3 regions of the Terribacillus sp. AE2B 122 genome follow, and region 1 is predicted to be linked to each of the others. Evidence: riboswitches for the same ligand, from Rfam matches in the RefSeq annotation. Region 1 holds a riboswitch; each other region holds the start of a gene.
What was found. Region 1 has a riboswitch for cyclic di-GMP ahead of AE2B122_RS13460 (HD-GYP domain-containing protein). Riboswitches for the same ligand answer to the same signal wherever they lie in the genome.

Region 1 (10,413 bases):
AGCATTCAGCAAACCTTTATCCACGTTATATCTGTTTTCATGATAAACACTTCCGAACGGCAGCCGCGGTTTCTTTTCATTCACTTTTTCGGGATAGCCAACAGCAATCCCGAACAGCGGTAATACTTGAGCAGGTACGCCAAGGCTTGCAGAAACACCGGCCAGATTATTTCGAAGACCGCCTATGTAACAAATGCCCAGCCCCATCGATTCTGCTGCAATGGCAAGATTTTGAGCAGCGAGCGAAGCATCAATTGTACCGATCAGCAAAGCTTCTGTTCCTTGAATTGTTTCAGAAATGTCTGCCCGCAGATTGCTTGCCATTTCCTTATGGCGGTAGAAATCAGCACAAAAAACAAAGAAGTGGCCATTGTTCACGACATATTCCTGGCTGCCTGCATAAGTGCTAAGCTCTTTTTTCACCAAAGGATCGCTAACACCGATGATGGAGTACGCCTGGAGGAAGCTCGACGTGGATGCTGCTTGAGCAGCGGAAACGAGTTCCTTGATCTGTTCCTCTGTAAGGCGCTCGGAAGTAAATGATCTTACTGATTTGTGGCTAAGGATAGTTTGCAAAACATCAGACATCGTATTCTCCCCCTTTTTTATAAGGATACACAAAATTGTCAAATTTGTAACTAAAAATGTTTGCGCTTTCATTAATAGAATGAGACAAGCTGATGAAGCATATACTGTCATGATTCTACATACATACAAGTGAGGTGGGAGCATGGAGACATTCATGACTGTTTTATCTGTATTCGTCGTAGGAGGCTTGCTCCTCCTACGAGGATATGCCATGTCATATCGAAGAAAGAACAGGAGGGATAGAGATGGGGAAGAGTGAACAGCTGGCAGATTATTGGATGCAGAGAGTTGATGGGAAGAAGGATGAGAATTGGCTCGTCAACCGGATTGTTTTTCATGAAAAAGACGGGGCGAAGGTTGCACAGATTCGAGGAGAAGGAATAATTCTGAGCGAGGAACACGAAGGGGAGGAAGACATCATTACCTATCGCTTGTGCGCAACTTTTCTCGTGCATAAGCAGCATGCAACGTATCATGAAGAAGAAGTGCATACGCATAGAGCTCGTATGCGAGATGGACAAATCATTCATGATGAGCGAGTTGAGGACGCTGTCCAGCCTCATGTACAAGGGCTTGTCGTCTTTGAGAGCAACGATCAGGATTTTGACCGGCAATTCACCTATGATAGACGGGCAGCTGTTCAGTATGCCGAACGATGGTGGAATGATTATAATCCTGCTTACAAGAAATTTGAAGTCGATTGCACAAATTATGTCTCCCAGTGCTTACGGGCAGGCGGGGCGCCAATGCGAGGGGAACCAGACAGGAATTCAGGGTGGTGGTTCAATGGTGAAAACTGGAGCTATAGTTTCACAGTAGCTAATGCCTTGCGGTGGTATTTGAGCGGATCGACACAAGGCTTACGCGGTAAGGAAGTAGCGGATGCGAGGCTGCTGAGGCCTGGCGATGTGATTTGCTATGATTTTGAGGGTGATGGGAACTATAATCACAATACGATAGTGGTAGCCCGGAACGCACAGGGTGAGCCGTTGGTCAATGCCCATACTGCCAACAGCAGAATGCGTCATTGGGCTTACGTTGACTCTCCGGCTTATACAGAGAACGTTGTGTATAAATTTTTCCAGATTGGGCTATGATCTCTGCTGTGCTATACTGGTAAGGTTGAAAGTTGAAAAGCAGAGGTGAAAGTATATGCCAAGACATATCGTACTATTCCAACCCGAAATCCCAGCTAATACAGGTAATATTGCACGTACCTGCCTTGCGACTGATACGGCTTTGCATCTAATTCGTCCGCTTGGTTTCTCGACGGATGACAAAATGCTGAGAAGATCAGGATTGGACTATTGGCATGACGTGGATATTCATTACTACGATAGTATAGAAGAGTTATATGAAAAATTTCCGGAAGGTGTCTTTTATTATATAGAGAACTTCGGTACCAAGCATTATTCAGATTATGATTTCAGCAATACAGATCAAGATCTGCTATTCGTTTTTGGTCGAGAGTCGACTGGCATTCCGAAAGATTTGCTTGTAGGGAAAGAGGAGCAATGTCTTCGTATTCATATGACAGATAAAGTCCGATCTTTAAATCTATCGAATACGGCAGCAATTATTATTTATGAAGCTCTTCGTCAGCAGCGCTTCGATGGGTTATCCTAAACTGCACCTAGTGTGCAGTTTATTTTTTTATAGTTGTTTAGACATGCATAAAATGGGACAAAAATAGTACTTTCACCAGTTTTATTTGGTAGCATTATACTAATGTAACTTATATCCGGTGGATTTGCTGGTGTGGCAAGGTATAATGGAGTGCATGAATAATATGAGAGATTACACGCTATTGCTTCGGGCATTTGGAGATAAGCTTCGTTATCTGAGAAAAAAACAGATGCTGACACAGGAAGAATTGGCTGGCATGGCGGGTTTTAATCGATCGTACTACTCCGATATTGAAAACGGGAAGCGGAATATTTCTTTTGTTGGCATCAGTAAATTGGCGATAGCGCTAGATGTGGAAATGTGTGAGCTGCTGCCGGCAAAAGAGGACTATCATCAGCTGCTTGATTCGGAAGCAAAACACAACCAGGAAACAATTACATACATATACGGCAGCACTGTTGAAAGGCAGTTACGCAAAACTTGAGGGGCTAAGGGATGAGATTCTATGCCAGCCAGGTGCGAACGAAGAGGGATTCTCAGGCTGCCAGACATGGCAGCTTTTTTTGAAAAAGGAGAATGAAATTGATTTTAAAACGTAAACGCATCCAAGACATACTACTAGGTGATTATTTGGGCAGTGATATTGTCCTGGCAGACAAGACAAAATTAAATAAAGGGACAGTCGTCACTGCAGCTTTACTGGAACAGCTGAAGCATAACAGAGTGCCTTCGGTCGTCGTTGAAACCGAGGAAGAGGAAACTACTGATCTATTTAGCAAGACAGATCGCCTCCAGCAGATGATTCAGCAGCTGCTGGAGAAAGAAACTGATCATCAAGCAACATATAAGCGGAGTATGGAAAAGCATTTTTACACAAATTTGTCTTATATCGCTTTTGAGTACCGCTATGGAAAACTACTTTATGAGGAAGAAAGCATTCGTTTCTTGAAGGATTTGTACATCAAAAGCCTGAAGACAATGGGGAGGAGCAGTCTTTGGCATATGCTTGAGCAAAGAGATCCCTATGCTTTTATTCATTCTTTAGATGTTTTTGTAATCGGTACAATGCTCGCTTACCATATGAATGTCGTCCAGTTGGATCTTTGTGCAACAGGGTATCTATTCCACGATATCGGAAAGCTTGAAATTCCTCGCGAAATCCTCGATAAAACATCTACACTGACAAAAGAGGAATATGAAATTGTACAAACGCATACGGTCAAAGGAGAGACACTCCTGCACCAGACAGGTGAGCCTTTACTAGGTCGTTATGCGCGAAGTCATCACGAACGGCTGAATCGTAAAGGCTATCCAGATGGCGCTTATTTACCAGAACTAGGGATGGATCTGCAGATTTTAGCTGTGGTCGATACGTTTTCAGCTTTGACACTTTCCCGTACTTATCGGGAAGTATTGCCAGCAACAGAAGCTATTCAGCTGATGCTGGAGATGTCGGAAGCATATCCGAAGAAGATCGTGAAGAAGCTGGCGCAGCTGATGCATATTTTCCCTAATGATAAAAAAACACTTCAGCTTGATGATGTCATGCTGGATAAATATACGAACGAATCATACATGGAAATTGGATGGAAGCAGAAGCCGTAAGCAGACGTGAAATGGATTTGCTGGCATTATAGCCAAACCCTGGGCATACATTAAGGTAATCGCCTTTTGTTTAACAATGCCTGGGAGGTTAATGAATGATGAATATATTGGATAAGGTACAGCAGTATCGCCAGGAACAAGAGAAGCTCCACTGGGAAGGAACGCTCGCTGATTATCTGCGTTTGTTGAAAGACCGGCCTTATCTTGCTCAGTCTGCACATTCCCGTGTATATAACATGATCAAGCATAAAGGCATTGAAGAAGAAGATGGAGTAAAAAACTATAGCTTCTTCAAGGACTCGTTATTCGGTTTGGAAGAACCGCTTGAAAAGCTAGTGGAAGAATACTTCCATCCGGCTGCTCGGAGACTGGATGTACGCAAACGAATTCTTCTGCTCATGGGACCAGTAAGTGGAGGGAAATCCACGCTTGTCAGTTTGCTCAAACGAGGGCTGGAGGAATATACACTGACAGATGAAGGGGCAGTTTATGCCATAAAAGGCTGCCCAATGCATGAGGATCCGCTTCATCTGATTCCGGCACATCTTCGCAAGGATTTCGAAGATGAGTATGGAATCCGGATTGAGGGGAATCTCTCTCCATTAAACGTAATGCGCTTGGAAGAAGAGTATGATGGAAGAATCGAGGATGTTGTTGTTGAACGGATTTTCTTTTCCGAAGATAAACGATCAGGAATTGGTACGTTCAGCCCTTCTGATCCTAAATCGCAGGATATTGCAGATCTGACGGGTTCCATCGATTTCTCCACCATCGCGGAATATGGATCAGAATCGGATCCGAGGGCTTATCGCTTTGATGGGGAGCTTAATAAAGCCAATCGTGGACTGATGGAATTTCAGGAAATGCTGAAATGTGATGAGAAGTTTCTTTGGCATCTGCTTTCCTTGACGCAGGAAGGTAATTTCAAAGCCGGCCGCTTTGCCTTAATCAGTGCGGATGAATTGATCGTGGCACATACGAACGAATCAGAGTATCGTTCATTCATTTCGAATAAGAAGAATGAAGCATTGCATTCCCGGATGATCGTCATGCCGGTTCCTTATAATCTTAAGGTTGATGAAGAAGAAAAAATCTATCAAAAAATGATATCGGAAAGCGATATCAAAGATGTCCATATCGCTCCGCATACACTGAAGATTGCAGCGATGTTCACCATTCTTACGAGATTGAAAGAATCGAACCAAGGCGGCATCAGTTTGCTGAAGAAGATGCATCTCTATAATGGGAGGCAGCTGGAAGGCTTCAGTGACGCAGATATCCAAGAACTTAAAAAAGAACACAGCGATGAAGGAATGAGCGGAATTGATCCGCGCTATGTAATCAACCGAATTTCCAGTACGATCATTAAAAAAGAAATGCGTTCCATTAATGCATTGGACGTACTCCGTTCTTTAAAGGATGGCCTTAGCAGTCATGCATCCATTTCGAAGGAAGACCGGGAGCGCTATTTGAACTACATCGCTGTAGCAAGGAAAGAATATGATGAAATCGCGAAGAAGGAAGTGCAGAAAGCATTCGTCTATGCTTATGAAGAATCTGCTAAAACGTTGATGGATAATTATCTAGATAATGTCGAAGCTTATTGCAATAAGACAAAGCTGCATGATCCATTAACAGGGGATGAAATGCCTTCTGATGAAAAGCTTATGCGTTCCATTGAGGAGCAAATTGGGATTTCGGAGAATGCGAAGAAGGCTTTCCGTGAAGAGATCCTTATCCGAATCTCGGCGTATGCACGTAAAGGGAAGAAGTTCGATTATCAATCTCATGAACGGCTGCGGGAAGCAATCCAGAAAAAGCTATTTTCTGATCTGAAGGATGTAGTGAAAATCACAACGTCCATCAAAACTCCAGATGAGCAGCAGTTAAAGAAAATGAATGAAGTAGTCGCAACATTGATTGATGAATATGATTATAACTCCACATCGGCAAACGACCTGCTCCGCTATGTAGGAAGTTTGTTGAACAGATAAAAATAAGCCGCCGGGATCCCGGCGGCTTATTTATGTGTTTAGGCAGATAATAGTAAAAATCCTGCAAATATCGGAAGCAGTACCATCGCTGTCTTCAAGTAAACAGGGCGAACGCGTTTTGTGAATTTCGCTCCAATATAAGAACCAATCATCGTTCCTGCAACTACTTCGAGAAGTAATTTGATATCAAGGAAGCCGAGCTGTGCATAGCCGACTCCGCCAGCCAAGGCGATTGGAATGATAATCATCATTGTCGTACCTGCAGATTGCTGCGCAGACAGTCCGAGCAAGATAAGCAGTCCGATTTGGATGAATGGAGCGGAACCGATCCCGAACAATCCGGATAGTGCCCCGGTTAAGATGCCGAGCAGTGCAGCTGAAATAAAATAGATAACTTTGTTTTGGTAGATGAATGCACTAATTGTAGTCCCTTTGTCTGAAGGCTTGCCCATCAGCAGAAGACGAATGCAAAGAACTACCCCAGATAGGACAAGCATACCAGCCGTAAGATAATTTAAGATATCTTCTGGGATGAATCCGGAAAAATGGGAACTGATGAAAGCGCCAACCGCTCCAAAGATTCCAATGATTAAACCGGCCCGTAATGTCACGTTTCCTTCGCGGTAGTGGCTGACTGCACCCGAAAACGAGGAGAATAGCATGGATGCCAGAGCAGTGCCTAATGCCACGTGAATGGGGAAACCGAACAGCACTGTCAGAATGCTGATGATGAAACCAGATCCTCCAGCCCCGACAAAGCCGACGATAAGACCGGCGGCAATCATAATAAGGATAATTTCAATAGCCATAATAATTCCCTCATTTCTTGTTGTACTTTTAGTTAACCATAATGAAATGGTATTGTATAATGCATAAATAACATATAAAAGATGCAGAAAAGGTATGGGTGAGCTTATGGAGTGGCAACAGTTAGTTTATTTTAAGGAAGTAGCGGAGCGAGAGCATTATCTTCAGGCAGCAAAGGCTCTGGCTATCTCTCAGCCTGCCTTGAGCCGTTCGATTCAGAAGCTGGAAGAGCAGCTGGGAGTGCCGCTTTTTGAGAAAAGGGGACGAGGAATTGTTCGGAGCAGTTACGGGGATGCTTTCTATACACATGCCGTCAAAATATTAGAGGAAATGGAGAAGGCAGAAAAACACATACGGAAGATGAAGGATCCACAGTATGGGGAAATAACACTTGGATTTATGAGGTCGCAAGGACTGCAGCATATACCCCGACTGTTAAAACAGTACAAGGAGATTTATCCTTCCGTCGAGTTCTCCCTGAACCAAGGCTCGACAGAAGAGCTAATCAATCAGTTAAGAGAAGGTAAGCTTGATTTATGTATCTGTAATATGGATCAGGGGGTGGAAGGCCTAACTTGGCGAAAGCTGTGGACAGATCAGCTTTATGTATATGTATCAGATACACATCCGCTTGCAAATGAAGAGCAGCTGGCATTACATCAGATAGAAGAAGAGCCCTTCCTGCTTATTCGCCCAGGCTATAGTGCCCGGGTAATGTTTGAACAGATAGTCGAAAAATATGGACTGGAACCGAAAGTAGCGTTCGAAAGTGAGGATATGATGACAATTCTGGGATTTGTCGCGGCGGGACAGGGCATTGCTCTGCTTCCATCCTTGGAAACACTTCAAATGTCCCATGTCAGGAGTATTCCTCTTATCGAACCGACAGAAAGGCAAATTGGTGTAGCTTGGCGGGAAGGCAGTGTACGCTCTCCAGCCAGTGATCATTTTATTGAACAGCTTGTCACTTACTCAACAAAATTTGGAGAATAAAGCGGCTTTATGTTGCTTTATTTTTTTCTGGTTAATACTTTAGGATATTTTGTCGAAGTATTATGACAACAATTTACAATCTCTTTATTGGTTCTTAATACATAAATTCTAGAATTAATGCGGGAGGACAATCCCGATAAAAGATAGGGGGAGCTATATGAAGCGTTCATATCGAATGGCTGCTGGTCTCAGCGCATGTTTGCTGCTCATGCAGACAGTTGTACCTGCATCCATTCCAGTCGTAAATGCAGAGGAAAAGCTTCGGGAAGACAAGGTTTCTATTACAGAAGTCTATGGCAGCGAGAAACAAGGTGCTGATGGTTTATCTTTTATTGAAATACATAATGGAACAGAGGAAGCGAAATCCTGGAAGGACATCGGAATCACATACAAAACTGACCAGAAAGAAAAGCTTGTAATCCAAGAGCAAGAGGAGCAAATCCCAGCAGGCGGATATGCAGTGCTTGCTTTGAACAATGAGACCACAGTAGAAACTTTTAATAGTCATTTCGGAACTGAATTGACAGATGCAGCATTCACCAACGTAACAGAACCTTACATATTCCAAGATGATGAACAACAGCTTTCCATCACTGATACAACGACTGAGCAGACCTCCGTTTCTGTTTTCCACTTCCAAGACGTGGAACAGGCAGAAAGTATCCACTTTGCAAATGATCAAAAAACACCAACCATTCTGGCAGCGCCGTCACCAGGGTCCGAAAAGATAGAGCAAACTGAACAAGAGAAATCAGCGGAAGACTCGCAGCAGGAGACCCCAGGGGACGATGTGAAGGAAGCACCTGCTGTAGACGAACAAGAGTCGGATTCAGCGTCTGAGTCAGAGACAGAAAATCAGGACCAAGAAGAACAAGCTGATGTTGCAGACGAGGAGCAGCCAGTTGAAGAGAATAAAGAGCAGTCCGAAAAAGGTGAACAGGAAAAAACAGCAGAAACAGATGAGCCAGCCCAAGAGGAACAACTTGAGCAGCCTGCACTCGTTCACGAGGCCATCATCAATGCTGATAGCAGCGAGGACCTTACCATTCGTGCAGCTATTGAAAACGGGAATGCAGATTCGGCAATCCTCACATATGTTACTGCTCCTGGTATGAGCGAACAAAAGGTGGACATGACAGACAAAGGTGATGGCAATTGGGAAGCTGTCGTTCCAAAAGAAGTGCTATGGAGCCCGTCTTTCCAATACAGCATTGATGTGGTTAGCGGAGATACGCAGCTGCGTTTTCCTGACAATGGGCTTCAAAGCATACAGGTAGCAATTACCGAGCCTGATCCGCAGACACAGCCGCCGGTCCTTATCACGGAAATAGTTCCAGATAGTGATAATATCAGCGGTGCTGACGCGTATGAGTTCATCGAAGTTTATAACAACTCTGATCAATCGATGGATTTAAAGGATTACAAACTTTCCTATCAATATCCTGATGGAAGACAGACAGATTGGGATATCGATCGATCTGTTACGTTGGAGCCTAAGGGGAAGGCTGTAATTTGGATCAAGAATGGTGCGAACCAATCGCTTGAGCTAGCTGATTTTAATAGCCATTATCAGACTGACTTGACAGAAGATCAAGTAATTGAAATCCGCAATGACGGTATGGCAAATGGATCAGCCCGTACGATTGCATTCCAGACTGACAGCGGTGCTCAGCTTGCTGCAGCAAGCTACAATGACTCAGAAGGAATCGATGATACGTATCCAAATCAAGGAATTACGTACAAAGCTTCTGGTACCGCACAGATGACGAAGGTAGGACTGCAGCTGAAAGCTTCTCCTGGCGCTTTGATTGATGGACAAGTTCCAGCAGAAACCGTTAAGGTCGAAAAAGACGAAACTGCTCCGGAAATTAGTCTTGAGCCAGTGAAAACAGTCACCATTCCTGCTCCTCTTCAAATTGAAGCTGCAATAAAAGATGAGAATTTCATTCAGCATGTGACGCTTTATATTAAGAAAGAGGGCACAGATGAATTCGAGCAATACAGCATGCAGCACACAGGAGAATTGTATAAAGCTGAGATTCCTACTGCTGAGCTGGAAGCTGGGACGCTTGAATATTATATTGAAACTTCCGATGGGTTCAACAGTTCCAAAACAGAGACTTTTAAAGTGGAAGTTAAACAGCCGGATACCGATTTTTCTGCGCTTCCATCTCTACTAGTGACAGAATTGGTCCCTGACTCTTCTAATGTGAATGGGGCAGACGGATATGAATTCATCGAGATTTACAACAATACGTCAGCTCCGGTCGACATGCAGGATTATGATTTGACGTACATGTATCCAGATACGAGGGTGACCAATTGGAAGCCGGACGAAAGTCCAATCATCCAGCCGGGAGAGGCTGCTGTATTCTGGATTATCAATGGCTCCAATAATGATTTGACTGCTGAGGATTTCAATAAAAATTACAGTACGAATCTAACCCTTGGTGAAAACTTGTTCAAAATACAGTCAGGTGGGATGGCCAACGGCGACCAGCGAGGAGTCGGGGTTGCCACGAAAGCTGGCAGTGCAATTACAATGGCGACTTATAATGAGGTATCGGGCGTCAAAGATACGGTTGCTAATATGGGAATCAACTTTAAATATCCGCTTGATGGCTCGACGAGTATGTTGAAGCTGAATGCTGGTACAATCGTTGGTACTCCTGGAAGTGTCACGACTGATCAAGTTCCAGGCGAACCTGTTCAAGTGGAAGATGATAGCGTGGCACCGGAAGTGAAGGATCTGACGGATAAAGATATCGTTAATCAAACGGAAGATCTGCAGATTTCTGTT
Region 2 (10,413 bases), on a different contig from region 1:
GTTGATGCTCGTAAGAAAATGGAATACTACCAGAATGCTTACAGCACAGCGCAGGTAAATGATATTAAAGAATATACGCAGCAGACATTAGGAAATATCATCGACCAGATGGGTACCGTCGTGGTAGGTGGAATCTCCGTCGCGATCATCATAGCTGTATTAATCACGGCATTATTTCTTCGAATGCTATTATCAAAGGATATGTCTCAGATTGCCATCATGCGAAGTATGGGGTTAACTTTAAAGCAAATTAGTCATCAATATATGGCAGGCACTCTGATGGTACTAATATTGGGTATTATACTTGGAGTTTTGACTGCGAACCTTCTAGGAGAATTTCTTGTAAGTTTGGCCATGTCCTCTATGGGAGCGGCAAAAATTGAATTTGTTCATATTATATGGCAGACTTGGCTACTTTGTCCGTTAGCGCTGATCATAGCCGTTGGATTGACGATATATATCTCCTGTAAGGTAGCCGTAAAAGATGATTTATCTGTCGTTTTGAGAAGTTGACAGTACTGAAGGCACAGGTAGAAAGCTTTGGAGAAATACTCTGCGCATAGACACCAGCTGTTTTTCTGAAAAGCATGCCAGAACCCTCTGAGAAAATACTTTTTGATAGTAATATTTGCTATGGGAGGAATTTAGGTGACCAATATAATAGAAGCTAGAAGTGTGACCAAAAAAGTAGCATTAGGAAAAGATAATGAGCTTCATATCTTAAAGGATGTAAACTTAGAGGTGGAAGAAGGAGAATTCGTATCGGTCATGGGACCGTCCGGAAGCGGGAAATCAACACTGCTATATAATATAAGTGGTATGGATAGAATTACCTCTGGTAGTGTGAAGATTAAAGGTCGTGAAATCGGCAGTCTAAAAGAAGAAGAATTGGCGAAGATTCGACTGGAAACAATGGGATTTATCTTTCAGGATATTAATCTATTAAAGAATCTGTCCCTGATTGACAACGTTATGTTTCCTGCACTTGTGTCAACAGATGCGGATAAAAATGTAGTCAATCAAAAAGCAAAAGAACTGATGAAAATGACAGGAATTGAAAAGCTTGCAGATCATACAATCACGCAAGGCTCTGGAGGACAGCTACAGAGAGTGGGCATTTGCAGAGCATTGATAAATGATCCGGCTATCATATTTGGAGACGAACCGACCGGAGCATTAGACTCCAAATCGACAGAGGAAATTATGTCAATTCTTGCTGAGATTAATAAAGACTGCACAACGATAGTGCTCGTTACGCATGATGTAAAGGTAGCAGCAAAAACGGAAAGAATACTGGTTATGGCAGATGGAAATATTGTTTCACAGAAGAAAATGCGTAAGTATGATGCACAGAAAGACGATAGTAAGGAAAGAGAAGAAAGCATTATAAAATGGTTAATGGAGAATGGGTTATAAGTTTTCATTGGCATAAAGTTCATATGGGAAATTTCTAAAAGAAAAGTCTATAAGAAAATTAAAAACTCGCTATTATTTTGCTAACACATGTTAAAGCGTCTTCAAAGAATGAAGATTACTCTTCTAATGAGATCGTAACAATTTCTGACGCATTAAAAAAGCGGCTGGGACAAAAGTGTTTTAGCCATATAAAAAAACCGAACTATATTGTAAATCTTCTTAAGAAAATTGCATAAGTTCGGTTTTTTGATTAGTTATCCATCTAGCGTAGGCAGAACACGGAGACTCCTGCGGGAACAGCACGAGCTGAAGACCCCGCAGTGGTGAACTTTCCACGAGGAGACTGAGGCCGTGCCCGTGGAAAGCGGAGTGTTCTGCCGAAGCGGCGCTCAAGAATAACATCCGGTCTTAAGTAATGGGAATTTAGTTATGTCCCAGCCTCTTTTTAGTACTTAAACCGGTTAACAATCGTCTGTAACTCTTCCGCTAAATCTGAAAGAGAAACAGCCGCATTCGAGATATCTTCCATGGAACTCAATTGTTCCTCTGTTGCTGAGGCAATTGCTTTAGAGTTAGATGATGTTTCTTTTGTTCCTGTTTCAAGAGTTGAGAGACTATGCTGCACGACTTCTACACCTGCAGTTAATTGCTGGGTGGCAGCTGCAACTTCTTGGATTTGAGCTGTTACTTGTCCAACAAGATTTAATATCTCACTAAACTGTTGCTGGCTTTCGCTAGCGTAACTCATGCCTGAATCCACATTTTGCTGCACGTTATGGATATTGCTTACGGTATCTTTTGAGTCCGTTTCTATTGTGGAAACTAAATGTTTAATATGGCTGGCAGATTGATTTGTTTCATCAGCCAGCTTTAGAACTTCTTCTGCTACAACGGCAAAACCTTTTCCTTGTTCTCCGGCTCGCGCAGCTTCAATGGCTGCATTTAATGCAAGGAGATTGGTTTGTTCCGAGATGTCTGTGATGAGAGAGGACATATGACTTATTTCTGTTGTGCTTCTCACTAATGACTCTAATCCGCTCCCAGCTTCTTGAACAGACTGATTGATTACAGTCATTTGTTCTGACATCATATTTACAGAAGATGCGCCCACTTCGGCTTTGTCTTTCATAAAGGAGGCATTTTCAGCAATGCTGTTTGTATTGTCTGCTACATTGGAAAGGCTCTCTAATATCTCTGTTATGGATCCGGAGCTCTGTTCTGTCATATTGCTTTGATTTGTACTAGTTAAGGCAATTTCCTTCATTGATTGTGAGATTTGGTCCGATGTAGCTCTAGACTGTTCGGAGCTTGCCGATAATTCTTCTGAAGCGGCCGCGACCTGTTGGGATGAACTACTGATTTGCTTTACGATACCTGCTAGTGAGTGAACAAAAGCATTAAAAGATGCAGCAAGCTGACCAAATTCATCCTTACTTTTAACGGCGACTTTTTGGGTCAGGTCCGCATCTCCCTGTGCAATATCTTCCAGCTGTTTATTTAGACTTCTTAGAGGTACCAAGATGGACCTTAAAAGAAGCATACTCAAAAGGATTCCTATAATGATAGAAAGTATTGTCACTGCACTAATGAACCAACCACTGACAGTTCCGTATCTATTAATCTCTGTTTCTAAATCATCTACATCATTATTTAATTGATCGACTAACTCATTTACGGATGGATCTAATACTTCCTTCCGTAATGTTCTTTCTTCTCCTAAGTGAAGGGATTCCGCTTGTTCTGGACTGGAGGCAAATTGAGATATCACCTCCTGATTGATACTCCAAAACTCTGTGAAGTTATCTCGGATATCATTCACGTTCGTCATATAATCCTGATTGTGGATGAGTGATTCCAATTGATCTAAAGTAGAGAAGATATCATCAGATTTCTCTTCCATTCCGTCTGCAAAATCCTGTTCACCAGTGATGATGAATCCTCTTTCATCATTCGATAAGCCAGCTAACCTATATTGGACATGCTTGATTTTGTTTTGAAACTCCATCTTATCCTTTAAGATATCATTCTTCTCGGTAATGGAAGAATTGATGAAAATGGATGAAACCCCAATTAATAATAAGGAAAATATTAAAATTGAAATTATCCCTAGAAGTTTTGTTTTGATTTTCACAATTAAATTCCTTTCTAATAAAAAAAGCTCTTCAAACTAACATATTAATTAGCTGCTCAAAGCTATCAAGGCGCCCAAACCGAGATACTCCTTTCTGATTAATTAATATGCACGGTATATATATCGACCAACCTAGGTAATCTTAAAGGCTCTTACGAGATATAAAAAGAGAGCTAGGTGTTCCGGGTTAATTTAAAAAGCCCCAGTTTAATCTATAGCTAGCTATTATTGTTCAATAACTGCCTCTTTCATGTCGATTAACGTCAATAATGATCGTTCGCATTAACAGCCTGTTTACAAATAATTGACCTGTCCTTAACAGGCTTCTGGTATCTTACTTATGTACCTTAATTTCTTAAAAGGGAGAGGCTTCAATGCTTAAAAAATGGATGGTAGCATTGGGAATGGTATCAGTACTTACGTTGGCGGCATGTAATAACAATGATGATGAAGATCCAGCTGATGATGAGCAAATTGAGGAACAAGAACAGGATCAAGATCAAGATACTGATGATACAGAAGAAGATACAGATCAATCTGAATAATATGTAGTGTCAAAAGGCGTTCCATCATGGGACGCCTTTTTTATTCTTACATTGGGAGCATAGAAGTGAAAAAAGGTATGAGTGTAGAAAGTAAACATATACGTAGTTACTAGCCTATATAACAAGAGGCTAAGCGCGAAACAGAGGTGATTTCTTGTTTAACACTACTAGGTACGTAAGTATGAAAACAGCGGTATTATTAGGGATTTGTTTTTACTCTTTCACAATCTTAATTCATATTTTGGTTATTAGCGGCATTCTCCCATATACATGGGTGAATGGTGGACGATCTGATTCGTTCGCAACTCAATTCCAACTATCTATCATCAGTATTATTATTTGTATTATAGGAGGACTTTTTACTTTTTTTGCTGCTGAAAACAGAGTAGGAAGATTCAATAGAGCCATAACCATTATATGTTGGTTTCTTGTTGTGCTGTGTGCAGTTGGTTTTATCCAACAACTGTTAGGAACATCCTTTGAAAAGTTGGTTTGTTCGTTCATAGTGCTTCTTGGAATTATCTCGAACTTACGGATAGCAGTTGAAATAAGAAAGTAGTAAATGAAGATATTATAACCAAAAAAAAGCGTGAAATCTCGTTCAAGAGACTTCACGCTTTTTTAACCCAATAAGGAAGGGTTTGCTGGGATGCTTTTAAGGTAGGTGATACAGCAAAATTCATTAATGATCCTGATTTATATTCAACTAGAATTTATAACAGCCTTCCATATTTGGAATTTTGATTAAATGTTTGTATGAGGACTCACCTATTCTTTTGAACTAGCTGGAACGATACTATATCGTGAACATCTTTAAACATTTAACAATTTCTATTTAAATTGTCTGTAGTTGACCGATATAAGGAAGGTAGGTGGTTTTAATGTATAGTAAATTAGACCTGCGACATCACCCTTAAAATGGTGGTTGGTGAATTAATATACCTATAAACCAGAGAGGTAGTTATAATTAGACAAGAAAATATGAGTAATTTATAATGCAAAAGGGAACGTGAAGTTGTGGTGGAGTGTATTTAGAACTATAAATCAAAATTATTAGGCAAACTTATCGAAAGATAGGGACGCAAAGCTACGAGTCTAATATCCGTATGGATGATGATAGTCGGGTTGCCAAGTATGAAATTATATCATTGGCTATCCTTGTCTATATTAGGATAGCTTTTTTTCACACTTAAGCGGTAATAATAGTTTTATCAGGCTATAGAAAAAGGAGCGAACGAAATGATAGTAGTAGATAAAAAGAAGTATAAGATGGCGATTGATGAAAATTCCAAAGAAGTACATGTCCAGGTGCATGGATTAATGAGGGAGGAAGATGCAGAAGGATATATGGTCGATTTGCAGGATACGATCAATAAAGTATCTAGAAAAGATTATACTTTTGTTGTCGATGGAACTCATCAAACACCTGTACCTTCGAAGGTTGTACCGCAGTTGGAACAAACAATGCAATTCTATTCTACTTTAGGTTTTAAAGATACAATTGTAATAAAACCTTCTTCTAAAATTGCTCAAGTGCAAATTAGGAATGCCCTTGAAAGAATTGAATTCACTGGAAGGTTTATGGATAAAGTAAATCATTCTATGTAACATCCGGTTCGCCAAATTTGCAGTTAAAAGGGAGAGTAAAACATGCAAGCAACTCAAGAATTGTATACATATGAAATTTTAACAAAGAATCAAACAGAAATGATTCAAAAAGCTGCCGAATGTCTTGCCCGTACATTTATTGGTGTTGATGTTGCAGGGAAATGGGTTCAGGAACCGATGGTTGGACAATTAAGTATAGCGTATGAAGATTTCTATGCTTTTACCAAGGATTATTTGGATTCAACTGTAGACCAAGGATATTGTGCAGTCGCTCTAGACACTGATAATCATGTTGTAGGTGTACTTGCCGGTGATACCAATGCACCCGAAATTATCGGAGAGGATGTATTCGAAGGTTCTTTCTATGATATGAATGTTATTCTTCACGTACTGGAAGACGTAGATAAACGCTTTATCGAAGACTATAAAAGACGTAGCGGAAAAGATATTTCCAATGGGGATATGTTGCACCTATTTATGTTGGGCGTGATAGCTGAACAAGAGCGTCATGAAGTAATTAAGCAATTAGGAAATAGATTGATTACAAAAGCAGCGACGCAGGGGCTGAAGGCAGTAGTGGGCGAAGCGACAAACCCTAAATCGATTCGTGTGATGGAAAAATATCACAACATGAAAAAATACCAAGATATCGAAGGTAATCATATTGTTCATATGTATAAAGACAATAGCAAACTGCAAGCCATTCCTGCGAATGTAGCTGATGGAACATACATTATTATAAGAGAACTATAAAAATATAATTCTGATTGAAACAGAAAGTAGGAGTTTAATTTATCATGGAATTTTACTTGATAGGAATAATAGTCATTCTATTGATAGCTTTAGGTTATTTTGCTTACCAATATGTTGCACTGAAACGTCGTGCACAATTTAACACTTCAGGCAGTGGCGATGAAATTATTTTGAATAGCGCTGGGAATGAGCAGCGGCTTGAGAACTTCAGCCATATAGAAAAGAAACTACTATCGTTATCAAAAGATGTGAATGAAAAAGGCATAAATCTTGCGGAAACAGGTGAATATGCTTCTGAACAAGCTGATATTGTCAGAGCAGCAATTGACGAAGTAGGCAGAGGATTAGAGAAACAATTAGTAGCCACAGAAGAAAGTGCTGCCTCCATGGAAGAAATGACACAAGCGATAGAAAATTTATCAGTTAGATCTAATCAGATTTCAGAACAATCCAATACTACGCTAGAATTAACGCAGCAAGGAAATGAGAAATTAAAAGATTCCTTGGTAAAGATGGATCAATTTAATCAAACAGTAAATACAACCTCTAATGCAATAAACAAACTTGGAGAAAAATCTTATGAAATCAGCAGTATTGTTAAGGTGATTACAGAGATCTCTGAACAAATTAATCTGCTGGCGCTGAATGCTGCGATAGAAGCTGCTCGAGCAGGCGAAAATGGTAAAGGATTTGCTGTTGTTGCAGATGAGGTAAGAAAATTAGCAGAACAAACTCGCCAATCTACTTCAGAAGTATCACATATCGTGAAAAATATACAAGAAGAAACAGCTATAGTGGTTAAGTCAATGAACCAGGGGACCGAAGAATTTAAAGATACGAATGCAGACATTTTAGAGGTTGGAAATATGTTCGAAAAGATACTATCTACTACAAAAATTATTGCTGAAAACAACGAGAACTCTTCTGCAAACACAGAAGAATTATCTACTGCTTCACACCAGATCATGACAACAATTGTTGAGATTGCATCTATCTCACGAGAATCGGTGGAGATGTTTGAGGAACTAATTGAGATTAATGATGAGGAACTTCATACGATACAAAACCTGGTTGAGAAAGCAAGGAATCTTATAGACCACAAAAACGTAGTAGGCGAACTACTAAAAGAGAATGATGATGTCAAAGCAGAGGAAGTAAAAGCGAGTTAGAAATGCCAGAATAAAAGGTCAAGGTAGCAGTTTGACAATATTCGCCTTACAGAATAAAAATATAAGGCTTCTCCATAATTTTTCTAATATGGGATGATCCCCTTTTAGTGAACAGATTTAAAAATAAAGAGAGCATTCTGATCTGTTTACAAAGGAGGGGATCTTTTTCTTATGAGAAAATTACTTGCGCTTGTCTTAATTTATTCTTATAGCTAACATTCCCCTTTTATCTACCTAAAACATAAAATCTCAATCAGTAATTTCTATAATTATTTAGACATTAGGAGGTAAAACAATGAATGAAATTCAAAAATTATATCCTAGTATGGACGGGAATGACCTTCAAAGAGAGGAATTATTGTCCTTTTTCAAGTCGATTTTAACAAAAATAGATGAATTAAAAGATCCTAACAAACTAACGCTAGGAGAAATGCCTGAGTACACAGAGGATTACTATAATCGCGTTATTCAAAAGGCGTCTGTTCCGAATACAGGAGTGTCGATGGAGGAAGTGGTTCAGGAGCTTCTAAAATTAGTAGAAGGGCACCGGTTCGTCAATCGAAACTATGTAGCCAATGCAGCTCCCCTTCCCAATATTGCTAGTATCCTTGGTAATCTGGTGATGGTTCTAGTTAATGGTAATAATCTATGGGATGTGGAGGGACCAGCAGCAGCAAAAGCAGAAGTCGAAGTAGCTGCAATGCTATCCAAACTTATCGGATACGATGAAAGCATCAGCGCAGGATATACAACATGGGGAGGACAAGGGGCTGTCTTTAACTCTTTACGTCTTGCCATTGCCCGTTACGAGCCGTTCTCTAATCAAAATGGTGTACCGCAAAATCTCTATTGTTTCTGTTCAGAGCTATCACACTACAGTCTGCTTAAATCTGTAGAAGCAACTGGGATTGGCATAGAAAACATGATTCGAGTGAAAGTTAATGCTGATCATTCAATCAATCTAGAAGATCTAAAAGAAAAAATGGAGCATATTATTGCAAAAGGCGGTGTTCCGCTTTATGTCCTTGCCACAATGGGAACTACTGATACATTTGGGGTTGATGACATTAAGGGGATTAAGCATATAGCGGTAGAAATGGAACGCACATATGGCATAGATCCAATCTATATCCATGCAGACTCTGCTATGGGGGGCATGTATACTTTCTTTAATAATTACAGCTTTGAAAGCAATACTTTGCAATTTACAGACAACGTTATTGAGGTATTGAAATCCTATCAACAAAAATTTAAAAATATAAAGCTTGCAGATAGTATGGTCTTTGATTTCCATAAGCTTGGACAAACGCCATATATCACAAGTTTATTTTTAATCAAAAACAAAGAGTATCTTAAGAATGTTGATTTAGATGCAGTAGAAACGCCGTATGTTGGGAATCGCGGTTATGGTAGTTATCATACAGGCTACACACTCGAATGCTCGCGAATGGGAAGTGCTTTGGCGATTTATGCATCTTTACTAGCATTTGGAATCGAAGGCTATCAAAAGCTTTTAGCCAATTATATTCATGTTAATATTGCATTTAGAGAGACACTAAAAAGGGAATTTCCGAATGTGGCAATCACGAATGAGGTTTCTCCTATTACAACATTCCGTTTTTATCCCGAGAAGAATAAATGGAATGGTGAATTGAATGGACTGCTAACTATAGAAGAAATGACGGAAATTAATCAATTTAATGACGAGTTTGCAGAGATGATTGGAACCGAACGAGATACCGTCTACTTTGGATTTACAAAAAAGCAGTGTCTCGTGGAAGCAGCAAACTCAAACGATCGAATATCCATATATGCTCATAAATTTTTTGCAATCTCGCCATACTCGACAATAGAAGAAGTCGACCGTTATGTTGGATTCTTAAAAGAACACTTAGAATTATTTATGAAGACGACAGTAGTAAAAGTATAATTGTAAGATTCTGTTCCACTCTCTAACTATTTCTCCTGGTTTATAGGAGAGGGAATCTTTATATTAGCATGTACTATGAAGTAGCTGACAAGTCAGAAGAAACAGCTGGCAGCAGTCCTTACCTTACATGATGTAATATCATTTCTCAAAAAAACATCAAACCTTGATACACTAAGGTTTGATGTTTTTTTATCGGAATATGTTATAGGTGTATTTAAAATTGTTAAATTCAATCGTCCTTATCCCAAACCAAGCTTCTACTATTAATCGCATCACTGACGGTACAACATCTTCAAACAGCTCTAATAAATTCTGTATTATATAATTTGGTTCTATTTTCGTTATTTAAACATAGTGCAGGCAGATATACCAGTCAAGACGAGGCAGGTAGGTACGTTATAGCTTTTGCCCATCAAGATATCCGTTTCTAACCGGTCGCCAATGATTAAGCATTTTTCCTTTGAAACATATAAGTGTTCCTGGATTTTTTGAATGCAATAAGCTGATGGTTTACCGATCACCTCATCAACTGCATTATAAACTCTTACACAAAACAATGACCCAATAAGGAGTAGCTTGAGCTGGGATGCTTTTTGTTGTGGGTCCATATACAACAATCAAATCCCGGTTCCCAAGGTCACCAGTAAAAGCTTGCCCATTCGTTAATACTAGCGGTGTAAACTGTGATATATTCAGCTGCAATTGTCCATCACTGCTAACCAGCTGATTATTAAAGAAACTAACTTTCACATTTTGATTCTGGTTTTCCTTCACCATAACAAGTGCTGGGAACTGGGGAGGATAAATAAGAATCGCAGGTGCATCTCCATCATAATAGCCAGTTACACGATCACCTAGGGA
Region 3 (10,413 bases), on a different contig from region 1:
TGTCTCGTTTTTCATAGGCATAACATAAAGAACAAAACACATCACGGTAAGCAAGATTACAAGCAAAAAGGAAAATATCATGATTTTACGTCGTTGAGATGCATCCGACCAGTTCATCATTCTCCATTCACCTCGCTTGTCCATGCTGCTTGATCAACTGTAATCGTAAAGACAGCTTGGAAACTGTCTGCTCCCTGAGGCGTTAAGGATTGTAAACTAGCGCGCGATACATAGCTCGTGTCCTGCACTTGCTGAATATAATCCGCAGCAGCATCGGTACTATTAACAAGCAGTGTAACTGTAATAGGCTCAGTGCCAGGGCTGGTGTAGCTAATTAAATCTGTTCCTTTTGGTGCCAGTCCCTGCAATTTGTCCATCAATTCGACGCTATATGGCAGTGCTGTTCCGTTATTACCTGCTACGACAGTTGTTTGTGCATCCAGCAAAGTCTGATTAGAAGCTTGCTTCGCTTCAAGATCGGATAGTTGACCTTTCGCAGCCAGCAATTGCCATGTAAATATCACAGCACAAATGAGGATCAGTCCACCAAGAATACTGAGGAACAGAATCGGGGAGCGCTGCGTGTCTGATTGTTTTCGAAGTAAGTTGATTTCGAGCATTTCTTCTGTCCCCTTTATAGCTTCTTCATGGATAGACCGAGCACATCAGCATAAGCCAACGGCAGTTCGTCCATCATCTCTTGCTTGAATGTGATCGTCTCAATCTGCAAACGCTGCCGAAGCTCGTTCATCACGTCACCCAAGTTTTCATAATCTCCGGATACAAGCAGCTTTGTAACACCAGCTTCGCCATTCATCACTGAATAACGGTAGAAATCCATGAACCGCTCGATTTCTGTTAGCTGTTCTTCCAAATACGCTCGAACCCGATCTGCTTCCTCTTGATAAAACAAATCCTGCTCCATATGATCCTGTAAATTACCAAAGCTCGTCTGTGGCTGGCGGATGAATAACGGCATATCCTGATGGAAAGCAGTTAGAATCAAGCCGCTATGATTCCATTGTAATAGAAGCAAATGGTCCTCAATTGTTTCCTTGTATTGTTCTATGTATAAACGATAAAGAGATATCGAAGCCAAGTCTGCAGCAACAGGCTGAAGCCCAGCTTCCTTAAAAGCTTGTTGATACGCCTCCACACGCTGTCCCGGATAAGCAACAAACAGGATCGTGTTTGATTCTTCACCTTCCTCAAGCACTTCAAAATCCAAAACCGGATCTTCAAACGGCAGCTGAATTGTATGCTCCAGCTCCGTATACAGAAATGGCTTAATTTCTTCCCGCTTCAATTGCTTCGGAACTTGATGTTGGCGCAGCGTCACAGCTTGGTCTGGCAGCGTGAACAATAGTTCACGCCCTTTCCAGCTGTTCTCCTCAACTAATTTTCGAACAGCTTTTGTCAGCTGATCCCTATCCTCCAGTTTCCCCTGGCGGATTGTTCCCTGCGGCAGCTCTAAGCTGCCGAAATTATTTCCTTTGCGGAAGCCAGCCGGTTCACCTGCCATATAACGCAAAACCGTTTCCTGTATGATGATGTACACTTGTTTGCTTTGCTTCTTAAACATGCTCTTCCCTCATTTAAAAGAATGAATTAATGTACCAGCTAATCATTGCGTCACCGTGAAAATAAGTGATCAATGCGCCTAACAAAATATACGGACCAAATGGTATAGCCTGTTTCCTTTTGAGTATCTTCGCAGATAGGAGGACTAGACTTATAACAGCTCCTATAATAGAAGATAGGAAGAAAGTGAGTAACACACCCTTCCAGCCCAATACAACACCAAGCACAACAAATAACTTCAAATCTCCGCCACCCATACCTCCCCGGCTGAATAGAATGACGAGGAAAAGCAGGACAAACGCTACAGCAGCTCCAATAATTGAGTCCCACCAGGGATCCAATGGAGTGATGATACGGAGAATGATGAATAGAGGAAGGAAGAAGATTAAGATCTTATTCGGAATGAGCATGAACCGCATATCTGTTACAAATAAAATCGCAGCCATTGATACTAATAAAAATGCTGTAACCAGTTCCCACTGCAGTCCGATCATATAAAAGCTATATCCGAACAGTAGACCAGTCGCTAGCTCAGTGAAAGGATAGAGCGGAGAAATCTTTTGTTTACATTTACGGCATTTTCCTCGGAGCACTATGTAAGAGATTACTGGAATTAGGTCATATGCTTTTATTTGCTTCTGGCAGTTTGGACAGTAAGACCGTTCGGATTGGAACATTTTCTTTACTGGGACACGCATTCCGACGACGTTGTAGAATGATCCGAGGACGGCGCCTAAAATAATAAAATATATTAGTAGAAAATTTGTCATATCAGAACTCCTTACTTATGTAAAGACGAAAATCTCTCAAAAATGAGAGATTTTCACCAACTATATATAATTATTCAGCGCTAGCTCCAGCAGTACCTACAGCTTCAGAACCACCTTCTAGCCACACTTCAGCAGTCATTTGTCCACCCTCAATTGTAACCTTACTTTTCGCAGTATCATATTTTCCGTCATTTGGTGCTTCAGGAACACTAATGTAATCCCCATCGATTAGCGCTTTTAAAGTTATGCTATTACCTAATTTTGCACCAGTTTCAGACTGAGCTTCTGCCAAACGAGTAGCTTCAATCATTTGTTGAGCTGTAGAATTATAACCTTTAGCTTGGCTATCACCTATTAAATTTAAAATAGAAGGAATCGCAATTGCTGCCAAAATACCTAAGATAACAATAACTGCAAGTAACTCAACAAGTGTAAAACCTTTCTCCGACCTCAGTTTCTTACTCAAAAACTTTCTCATTCTTGGACACTCCTTTTGGTATGTAGTCGTTTCCGGCCATGTGGAAACAAAATGGATCAATATGGCCGGTTGCACTACTAGCTCCAAAATAACCAAGTGCCCACATAAGGTTATTTCATCGTCGCTTCCTATCAATCTAGTAAAATTATATCAAATACTAATAGAAAATCTACCCACCAAATGAAATATTTACACTTATTTTGTCATTTTTTTAGTTCTTTATTACTGTATATTCTCATACATGGAAAACATCGGGATTACTACAGCTGTGACGATGCTCCCTACCATTGCAGATAAGATAAGAATAAGAACTGGCTCAATCATTGCTTTTAATCTTTCAGCAGCATAATCGAGCTCTTGCTCGTAAAAATCGGCTGCACGATGTAGTAAATCGTCAAGAGATCCAGACTTTTCTCCTACCCGAATCATTTGTGTGATCATGGGCGGAAAAGCCCAGTGTGCTTCCATTGGTCCAGCAAGCGAGTCACCTTTTTCAATTGTATCGTAGCAGTCTTGTATTACTTGCTCCATTACTTTATTTTGCAAGATTCGACTTGAAATCTGTAAAGTATCTAAAATTGGGACTGAGCTTTCCAAAAGCGAACTCATTGTCCTTGTCATTCGGGCTAGTATGGCTTTTTGATAGAAGCTTCCTAGTACTGGAATCCTCAATTTTACTGTGTCCATAAATAGTTTCCCCTGCGGCTTGGATACAATAATTCTGTATAAGATAACAAAAAGCAGCAAGCACAAAAATCCTAAATACCAGTATTTTTGCATTCCTTCCGATAAGCTAAGAACAAATTGTGTATATGCTGGCAGTTCGGTATCCATACTTGCAAACATACCTGTGAATTGAGGAAAGACAACAACTAGAAGCGCGATGCAGATTCCCACTGCAACAAAAGCGACAAAGAATGGATAACTCATCGCTGTGATTACTTTCTGCCTCATGTCATATTGCTTCTCATAATAAACCGCCATCTTGTTGAGTACATCATCCAGTTCTCCACTCGCTTCTCCAGCACGTATCATATTGACAAAGAGCTCCGGAAAGATCTTAGGGTGCTTTGCAACAGCATCTGAGAAACGAACACCTTCAACGAGGTCAGATCGCACATACTTAAGGGTTTCTTTTAAGAACTTGTCTTTTGTTTGTTCCTGCAGCAAAGCAGTCGCTTCTACCAACGGCACCCCAGACTCGATCAACGTGGACAATTGACGCAGGAAAATGATAAACTCTTTCTTTTTCACTCGTTTACCGAATGACAATTCTTTATTCAAGGTACGGTTTAACTCGCGTAGCTCAAAAACAATCAATTGCTGCGCTTGGAGCTTTTCTATAGCTTCCGTTTTATTTTCGGCTTGCACTTTACCGCGCTTAGGTTTGCCGAACATGTCTCTGGCATTGTATTGATAGTAAAGCATCTACACACCTCGTTCTTCCAAGAATGGTGCCACTTGATCCATCGTAACGATTCCAGAGGCCATCATTTTACGAATGCTCATGTCCATCGTATGCATGCCTTGATCACGAGACGTTTGCATGATACTTGGTATTTGATGCATTTTACCGTTTCGGATCAAGTTTTTAATAGCAGATGTGTTTACGAGTAATTCCGTTAAGGCTTTCCGTCCTTTGCCATCTGCCCGACGTACAAGCCGCTGTGATAATACCGCTGTCAGCACGCTAGCCAGTTGGATGCGAATTTGCGGCTGCTGTTCAGCGGGAAATACATCAATGATCCGATCGATCGTTTGCGAAGCAGAACTTGTATGTAACGTTGCCAATACAAGATGACCTGTTTCAGCAGCAGTGATAGCAGTAGAAATTGTCTCCAAGTCTCGCAGTTCTCCAACCAGAATAACGTCTGGATCTTGGCGCAAACAAGCACGCAGTCCATTAGCGAAGTTATCAGTATCCAGCCCGACTTCTCGCTGGTCAATAATACATTGATTATGTTTGTGCAAGTATTCAATAGGGTCTTCAAGCGTAATAATATGCCGTTGCATACTCGTATTCATATGATGAATCATTGCGGCCAAAGTGGTGCTTTTTCCGCTTCCGGTTGGCCCTGTTACTAACAGCAAGCCTTGTGGTTTTCCAGACAGCATTTTCAACACATCTGGCAAATCCAGATCAGCAAGAGTCGGTACATTTGTCGGAACTACCCGCACTGCTAACGAAACACAACCTCGCTGATGATATGCATTTATACGGAATCGGGAAACGCCAGGTATGCTATAAGAAAGGTCCACTTCACCTACTTCTTTAAAACGATTCCATAACTTATCACTAAGAATGGCTTTTGCCATTTCTTCAGTATCCTGAGGTTTCAGGTTATCTCCCTGATGCCTCCTTAATACACCATGGACGCGGAATATTGGAGGTACTGCAACTGTTAAATGAATATCTGAAGCTTTCATTTCCATAGCTGTCATCAATAATTGATCAAATGTATCTTTCATCTTGCCTCTCCTTAACTATCAACCGTAATCCGTAGAACTTCTTCTACAGTTGTCATTCCTTGCACAGCTTTCCCTATCCCATCATCCATCAACATTTTCATACCGTTTTCGATTGCAGCTTGCTTAATTTCATCTACAGAACGCTGCTGAATAAGCAATTCTCGTATTTTATCATCTACAACGAGCAGTTCGTGAACTGCCATTCGCCCCTTATAGCCTGTCTGCTTACAACTATTACAGCCTTTGCCGCGATATAATGTATCTGTTTCCAGTCCATGTCTTTCCAGTAAATCAATTTCTATATTCGTTGGTGTATAAGCTTCCTTACAATCTCGGCAAATCCGTTTAACAAGTCTTTGAGCAATAACTCCCGATACCGAAGATACAACAAGATACGGTTCAATATTCATGTCCATTAAGCGCGGAATAGACGCTATCGCATTGTTCGTATGCAATGTACTAAAAACAAGATGACCAGTAAGCGAAGCACGAATCGCAATCTCCGCTGTCTCACTATCACGAATCTCCCCGACCATGATGATATTCGGATCTTGACGAAGAATCGAACGTAAGCCTGTTGCGAAGGTAAGTCCGATGCTTGGGTTCACTTGCATCTGGTTTACCCCCTGCAATTCAAATTCGACAGGATCCTCGACTGTAATAATATTAAACTGCTCTCTATTTAAATGATTTATAGAAGCGTATAGCCCTGAAGATTTACCAGATCCGGTTGGGCCAGTAAATAAAATCAATCCCGACGGCTGCTCAATCAGACGACAGTACTTCTCATAATTTTTATCACTAAAATCAAGTTCATCCAATCCTTTAATTACATTGCTTAAGTCAAGAATACGAATAACCACCTTTTCACCAAAAACAGTCGGTAGTACACTGATACGGAGATCAACGTGCGCGTTCTCCATTTTTAGCTTTATCCGTCCATCTTGTGGAAGACGGGTTTCAGTGATGTTCATATTAGCTAAAATTTTCACACGCGCAACAACAGCTGCCTGAATGGACTTGGGTAACGTTCTTTCACGACGAAGATCACCATCAATTCGATAGCGTACCTGTACTTCTGTTTCATATGGATCCATATGTATATCACTTGCCTTTAACTGCACACCAGAACTGATAAGCTGTTCCACAATCCGTATAGCAGGTGCTGTTTCAGCTGCGGCATCTGAACGGGATTCCCCCGATTCAGCCTCTTTGTATACATTTGTGATAGCTTCCAAGATATCTGCTTTTGCTGCAATGACAGGCTTAATTGAAAATCCGGTATACATTTCCATATCATCAATAGCGTAGTAGTCCATTGGATCGTGCATTGCAACAGTTAAAATATTATTCTCCCTGCTTAAAGGAATGACGATATGTTTTCTAGCAAACTGAATTGGCAGAAGCTTAACTAAGTCAAATTGGAAGGGATAGCGGAAAAGCGAAACATGTGGGATGCCAAGCTGAAATTCCAGTACTTCTATTAACTGCTGTTCTGTTATGTATCCTTTTTCAAGCAGTAAGTCCCCTAACTTCTGACCCGGCCTTTGTTCCTTGATTGCCTCGGCAATCTGTTCTTCTGTAACAAGACCTGCTCGTTTGAGCAATTCCCCCAGCTTCTTCTTTTTCGCCATGCTTCCACTTCCTATCTTAAGTTTTTACAAAAATCATTTATGTCTCTTGTCAATAGATTACTATTAATATAGTCTTAGATTAAATCTAAAAGCAATACCAAAGTAGCGTATTCAGGAAATATAATGGAACTTTGGAACTACTTGGAGATTGGAATATATTTTATATTGCTGCTCTCAATTTCATTTATCTTCATACTCACAGTGAGCTCTATTTGATTTTGATCTAGTTGGAGCACTGGGGTAAGTGTAACTTCATAGCCATCAATATTAATTGAACCTGGCACATTATTGACTAAGGTAGATAATTCTTCTTCCTTAACACCATCCGTCCCACCATTCTGTTTCATATATGTACTCACATAAATAGTTGCCATATTTAAGATATCTGTCTCTATTGCGGATTCTTCTTGCCTTTTCATTTGTTTGGTCGTGGTCAGCAATTGAGCAGACAATATAGTACCTAACAATACTAAGAGAACGATGATCCAGAGGACCATTACTAAAGCAGCGCCTTTTTCCTCATCTTTAATTTTGTGCATTGGTGCTCACCTCTAGTAGGAATTTTCTTGCTTCACCTTCTTGTTCTGGATTATCGTTTGCTAGTGTGATAAAGACTGCTTGTACAAGATTTTTTACGCCACTAGTTTCGTACTTACATAATTCAACTCTTGTATCATAGTTTGTGTCACCTATTGTCTTGTTTCCTAGATGGATACTGTTTGAACTAGAAGATTCACTACAGATTGGCAGCCGCGTGATTTTTTCTTGAAAGTCAGATAGATTCTCGTATTCAGATGCAACCACATGGGCAGCTTCATTGGTTTTCAGCATGTTTCCATTGATTTTGTTGTGTATGGCTGCCTGGGTGAAGATTGGAACGAATGCAATAATAACGATTGAAAGAATAGTTAAGCTTACAAGTATTTCAATCAAAGTAAAGCCTTTCTCTCTTTGTATGGATACTTTCAAAAGTCTCACCTCTACTATTAATCTTCAGGAGTGTTGTAGTATGTCAAACGAAAAAGGATTCACACTCATTGAGCTGCTTGGCGGATTGCTTTTATTTAGCATCGTAACAATAGCCGCAGTATCCTTAGTAGTTCAATCGATGCATAATAGTGCAAATGCAGAAGCAACGAATAGTTTGCGAAATGATGCTACATATGTAACACAGGTTTTGCGTACTGCATATGAAAATGGAACATTGGATGGTATGTGCTTAGAAGAAGAGCAAAATAATCGAAACGATAAAAACTACAAGCTTAAGTCAGCAGAAAATGAAATTAAGCTAGATTTAACAGATCAAAACGAACTTCTTAATCTTCAATTTTCTTATGTAGGATCGGATAGCAATAGGCCCGATTGCTTTAATTCTCAATCAGATAAGCAGACTTTGCAAGTAAATTTTACTATAAGCAGAGACGAAAGTGAGTCTTTTGGTTCAGATTCTTATACAGTAGACACCGCATTCTCGAAAATTCCAACTGAACAACTAACAATTAACCTTCAAGAACCTATTGAAGAACCAGATGGTGACTCTCAAATAGGGTACTGTAAAATAGTGGATACCGAGAAAGGATTCGATAAAGAAAAGAAAAACGATTCAGTAAGTATGTATGATGGTGATTTAAATTATTCTCAATCTCAATACGCTTCATGGAATCAAGGAACATACAATATAGTAAATGGTAATACTACATTTTCAAACAACAATATATCTATCTTTAAAGATTACTTCAAAGTCACCAAAGATTTGTCCGCTAAAGGGTCTATGGATCTACAGAACACAGCGGATGTCAACGTTGATCAGAGCACAATCGTAAATAAAGATTTAAAATTGCTATCATATGCCTCATTGGATACCTATGCACTCAAGGTAAATAATTTACTTAGGTTAGACGAAAATACCTTATTGTTGGTACATACAAATTTGGAAGTAGGTAGCGGTGGGTTTTATTCAAATACTACTATTTGTACAGGTGGTAACTCAACATATAATGGTTCAATGGATTTTCATAATTTTAGCATTTATAAATCTGGAGGCTCATTAAATGTATCTAATAATCTAAATTTGTTTAAACTTGCTAACTTATCTACTGTAAAAGATATGAATATTGGAGGAAATGTCAAACTTGAAAATAGTGCAAAAATAGAGGTGGGCGGCAGCACCACTATAAAAGGCGGTGTTGAGGTAAAAGGCAGTTCTTCCATCTACTCAAAAAAGAACATTGTAATCAATGGTAACCTTTTAGTCCAAGAAGGCTCAATACTTTATTCAGACGGTGATATTGACATAAAAGGTACTGTCTCTTCTGATAACGGAGCTGGCATCATTTGCTCAAAAGGCAAAATAACTATTAACAAGCTAAACAAGGCAAGTGGTATTAAAATCCTCCCAAACAACCAAAAATGCCAAAAATAAAAGACCTATCCCCAAGGGATAGGTCTTTCCTATATCCTTCTTACTCTACTACAAACTCAAAGTCAGCAGTGAACTTAACGTCTTTACCGATCAATACGCCGCCTGTTTCAAGTGCTGCGTTGTAAGTCAGGCCGTATGCTTCACGGTTGATTTTGCCTTCTACTTCGAAGCCGGCGATTGTGCTGCCGTCCATTGGGTTTTTGGAAGTGCCGTTGTATTCTACTTTGAATGTTTCTTCGTTAGTTACGTCTTTAATTGTGAAGTCTCCAGTGATTTCGAATTCATCATCGGATAATTTCTTCACGGATTTGCTTTTGAATGTCATGGCAGGATGGTTCGCTGCGTCGAAGAAGTCTCCGGATTGCAGGTGGCCGTCACGGTCTGCATTGCCTGTGTTGATTGTAGCTGCTTGAATTGTTGCTGTGATGGAAGCGCTATTCAAATCATTCAAGTCTCCGCTGAATTGTACGTCGAAGTCTTCGAATTTCCCCTTAGCTTTAGATACCATCATATGTTTTACCGTAAATGAAATACTGCTGTGTGCTTTATCTAATTTCAAAACTGCCATGTTTGTTCCTCCTCAGTGGTATTTCTTTATTAAGTTACTTTACGTAAGTAACTATATATTAATTACTTCGTTACGTCAAGCATTACTTTATAAAAAAAACATTCCTTTTACGAAGGAATGTTTTCAGTTTTTTGATTCAGTTCGTGGTATATGCTTACTCGATTCCGACCTTTCTGTTTGGCACCGACGTACATAGCACGATCGGCATGCCGGACCAATTCCAATTCATCTTCACTGTTCTCCGGATAAGATGCGACCCCGACACTGACTGTCATTTTTAATAAGACGTTCTGATCGAAATCTAATGTATTTTTTGTATGGAAAGGTTGTGCAGAAATGCTGCGCCATAATGTATCAGCCACTTTTGCAGCTCGAGCAGAACCGCAATTTGGTAGGATGACTGCAAATTCTTCTCCGCCGTACCGAGCTAGAACCACATCCTCATCCACTATCTTCCGGCTCAATCTTGCAGCCACCTCTCGCAACACATC

Region 2: another riboswitch for cyclic di-GMP. It lies ahead of AE2B122_RS16700 (hypothetical protein); the one in region 1 lies ahead of AE2B122_RS13460 (HD-GYP domain-containing protein).
Region 3: another riboswitch for cyclic di-GMP. It lies ahead of AE2B122_RS01245 (competence type IV pilus major pilin ComGC); the one in region 1 lies ahead of AE2B122_RS13460 (HD-GYP domain-containing protein).

Annotation. Positions count from the first base shown of each region.
Region 1 is NZ_LR700946.1:206,018-216,430, reverse strand. Features, by position in the region: gene nfsA (oxygen-insensitive NADPH nitroreductase) at 1-588, opposite strand, end outside; gene AE2B122_RS13475 (amidase domain-containing protein) at 834-1,685, shown strand; gene trmL (tRNA (uridine(34)/cytosine(34)/5-carboxymethylaminomethyluridine(34)-2'-O)-methyltransferase TrmL) at 1,741-2,214, shown strand; partial or broken gene AE2B122_RS19375 (helix-turn-helix domain-containing protein) at 2,360-2,575, shown strand; cyclic di-GMP riboswitch class I at 2,653-2,738, shown strand; gene AE2B122_RS13460 (HD-GYP domain-containing protein) at 2,797-3,819, shown strand; gene AE2B122_RS13455 (PrkA family serine protein kinase) at 3,918-5,813, shown strand; gene AE2B122_RS13450 (sulfite exporter TauE/SafE family protein) at 5,852-6,622, opposite strand; gene AE2B122_RS13445 (LysR family transcriptional regulator) at 6,729-7,613, shown strand; gene AE2B122_RS13440 (lamin tail domain-containing protein) at 7,771-10,413, shown strand, end outside.
Region 2 is NZ_LR700949.1:80,417-90,829, forward strand. Features, by position in the region: gene AE2B122_RS16680 (ABC transporter permease) at 1-513, shown strand, start outside; gene AE2B122_RS16685 (ABC transporter ATP-binding protein) at 649-1,416, shown strand; gene AE2B122_RS16690 (methyl-accepting chemotaxis protein) at 1,862-3,547, opposite strand; gene AE2B122_RS16695 (hypothetical protein) at 3,922-4,092, shown strand; cyclic di-GMP riboswitch class I at 5,139-5,225, shown strand; gene AE2B122_RS16700 (hypothetical protein) at 5,332-5,700, shown strand; gene AE2B122_RS16705 (hypothetical protein) at 5,743-6,453, shown strand; gene AE2B122_RS16710 (methyl-accepting chemotaxis protein) at 6,498-7,622, shown strand; gene AE2B122_RS16715 (pyridoxal-dependent decarboxylase) at 7,918-9,552, shown strand; gene AE2B122_RS19540 (HAD hydrolase-like protein) at 9,894-10,160, opposite strand; gene AE2B122_RS16725 (hypothetical protein) at 10,087-10,413, opposite strand, start outside.
Region 3 is NZ_LR700942.1:245,533-255,945, reverse strand. Features, by position in the region: gene AE2B122_RS01265 (hypothetical protein) at 1-120, opposite strand, end outside; gene AE2B122_RS01260 (hypothetical protein) at 117-620, opposite strand; gene pilM (type IV pilus biogenesis protein PilM) at 635-1,582, opposite strand; gene AE2B122_RS01250 (A24 family peptidase) at 1,596-2,351, opposite strand; gene AE2B122_RS01245 (competence type IV pilus major pilin ComGC) at 2,422-2,829, opposite strand; cyclic di-GMP riboswitch class II at 2,884-2,966, opposite strand; gene AE2B122_RS01240 (type II secretion system F family protein) at 3,052-4,257, opposite strand; gene AE2B122_RS01235 (type IV pilus twitching motility protein PilT) at 4,258-5,298, opposite strand; gene AE2B122_RS01230 (GspE/PulE family protein) at 5,310-6,932, opposite strand; gene AE2B122_RS01225 (hypothetical protein) at 7,070-7,471, opposite strand; gene AE2B122_RS01220 (type II secretion system protein) at 7,458-7,901, opposite strand; gene AE2B122_RS01215 (prepilin-type N-terminal cleavage/methylation domain-containing protein) at 7,942-9,354, shown strand; gene AE2B122_RS01210 (YceI family protein) at 9,395-9,922, opposite strand; gene AE2B122_RS01205 (sensor domain-containing diguanylate cyclase) at 10,030-10,413, opposite strand, start outside.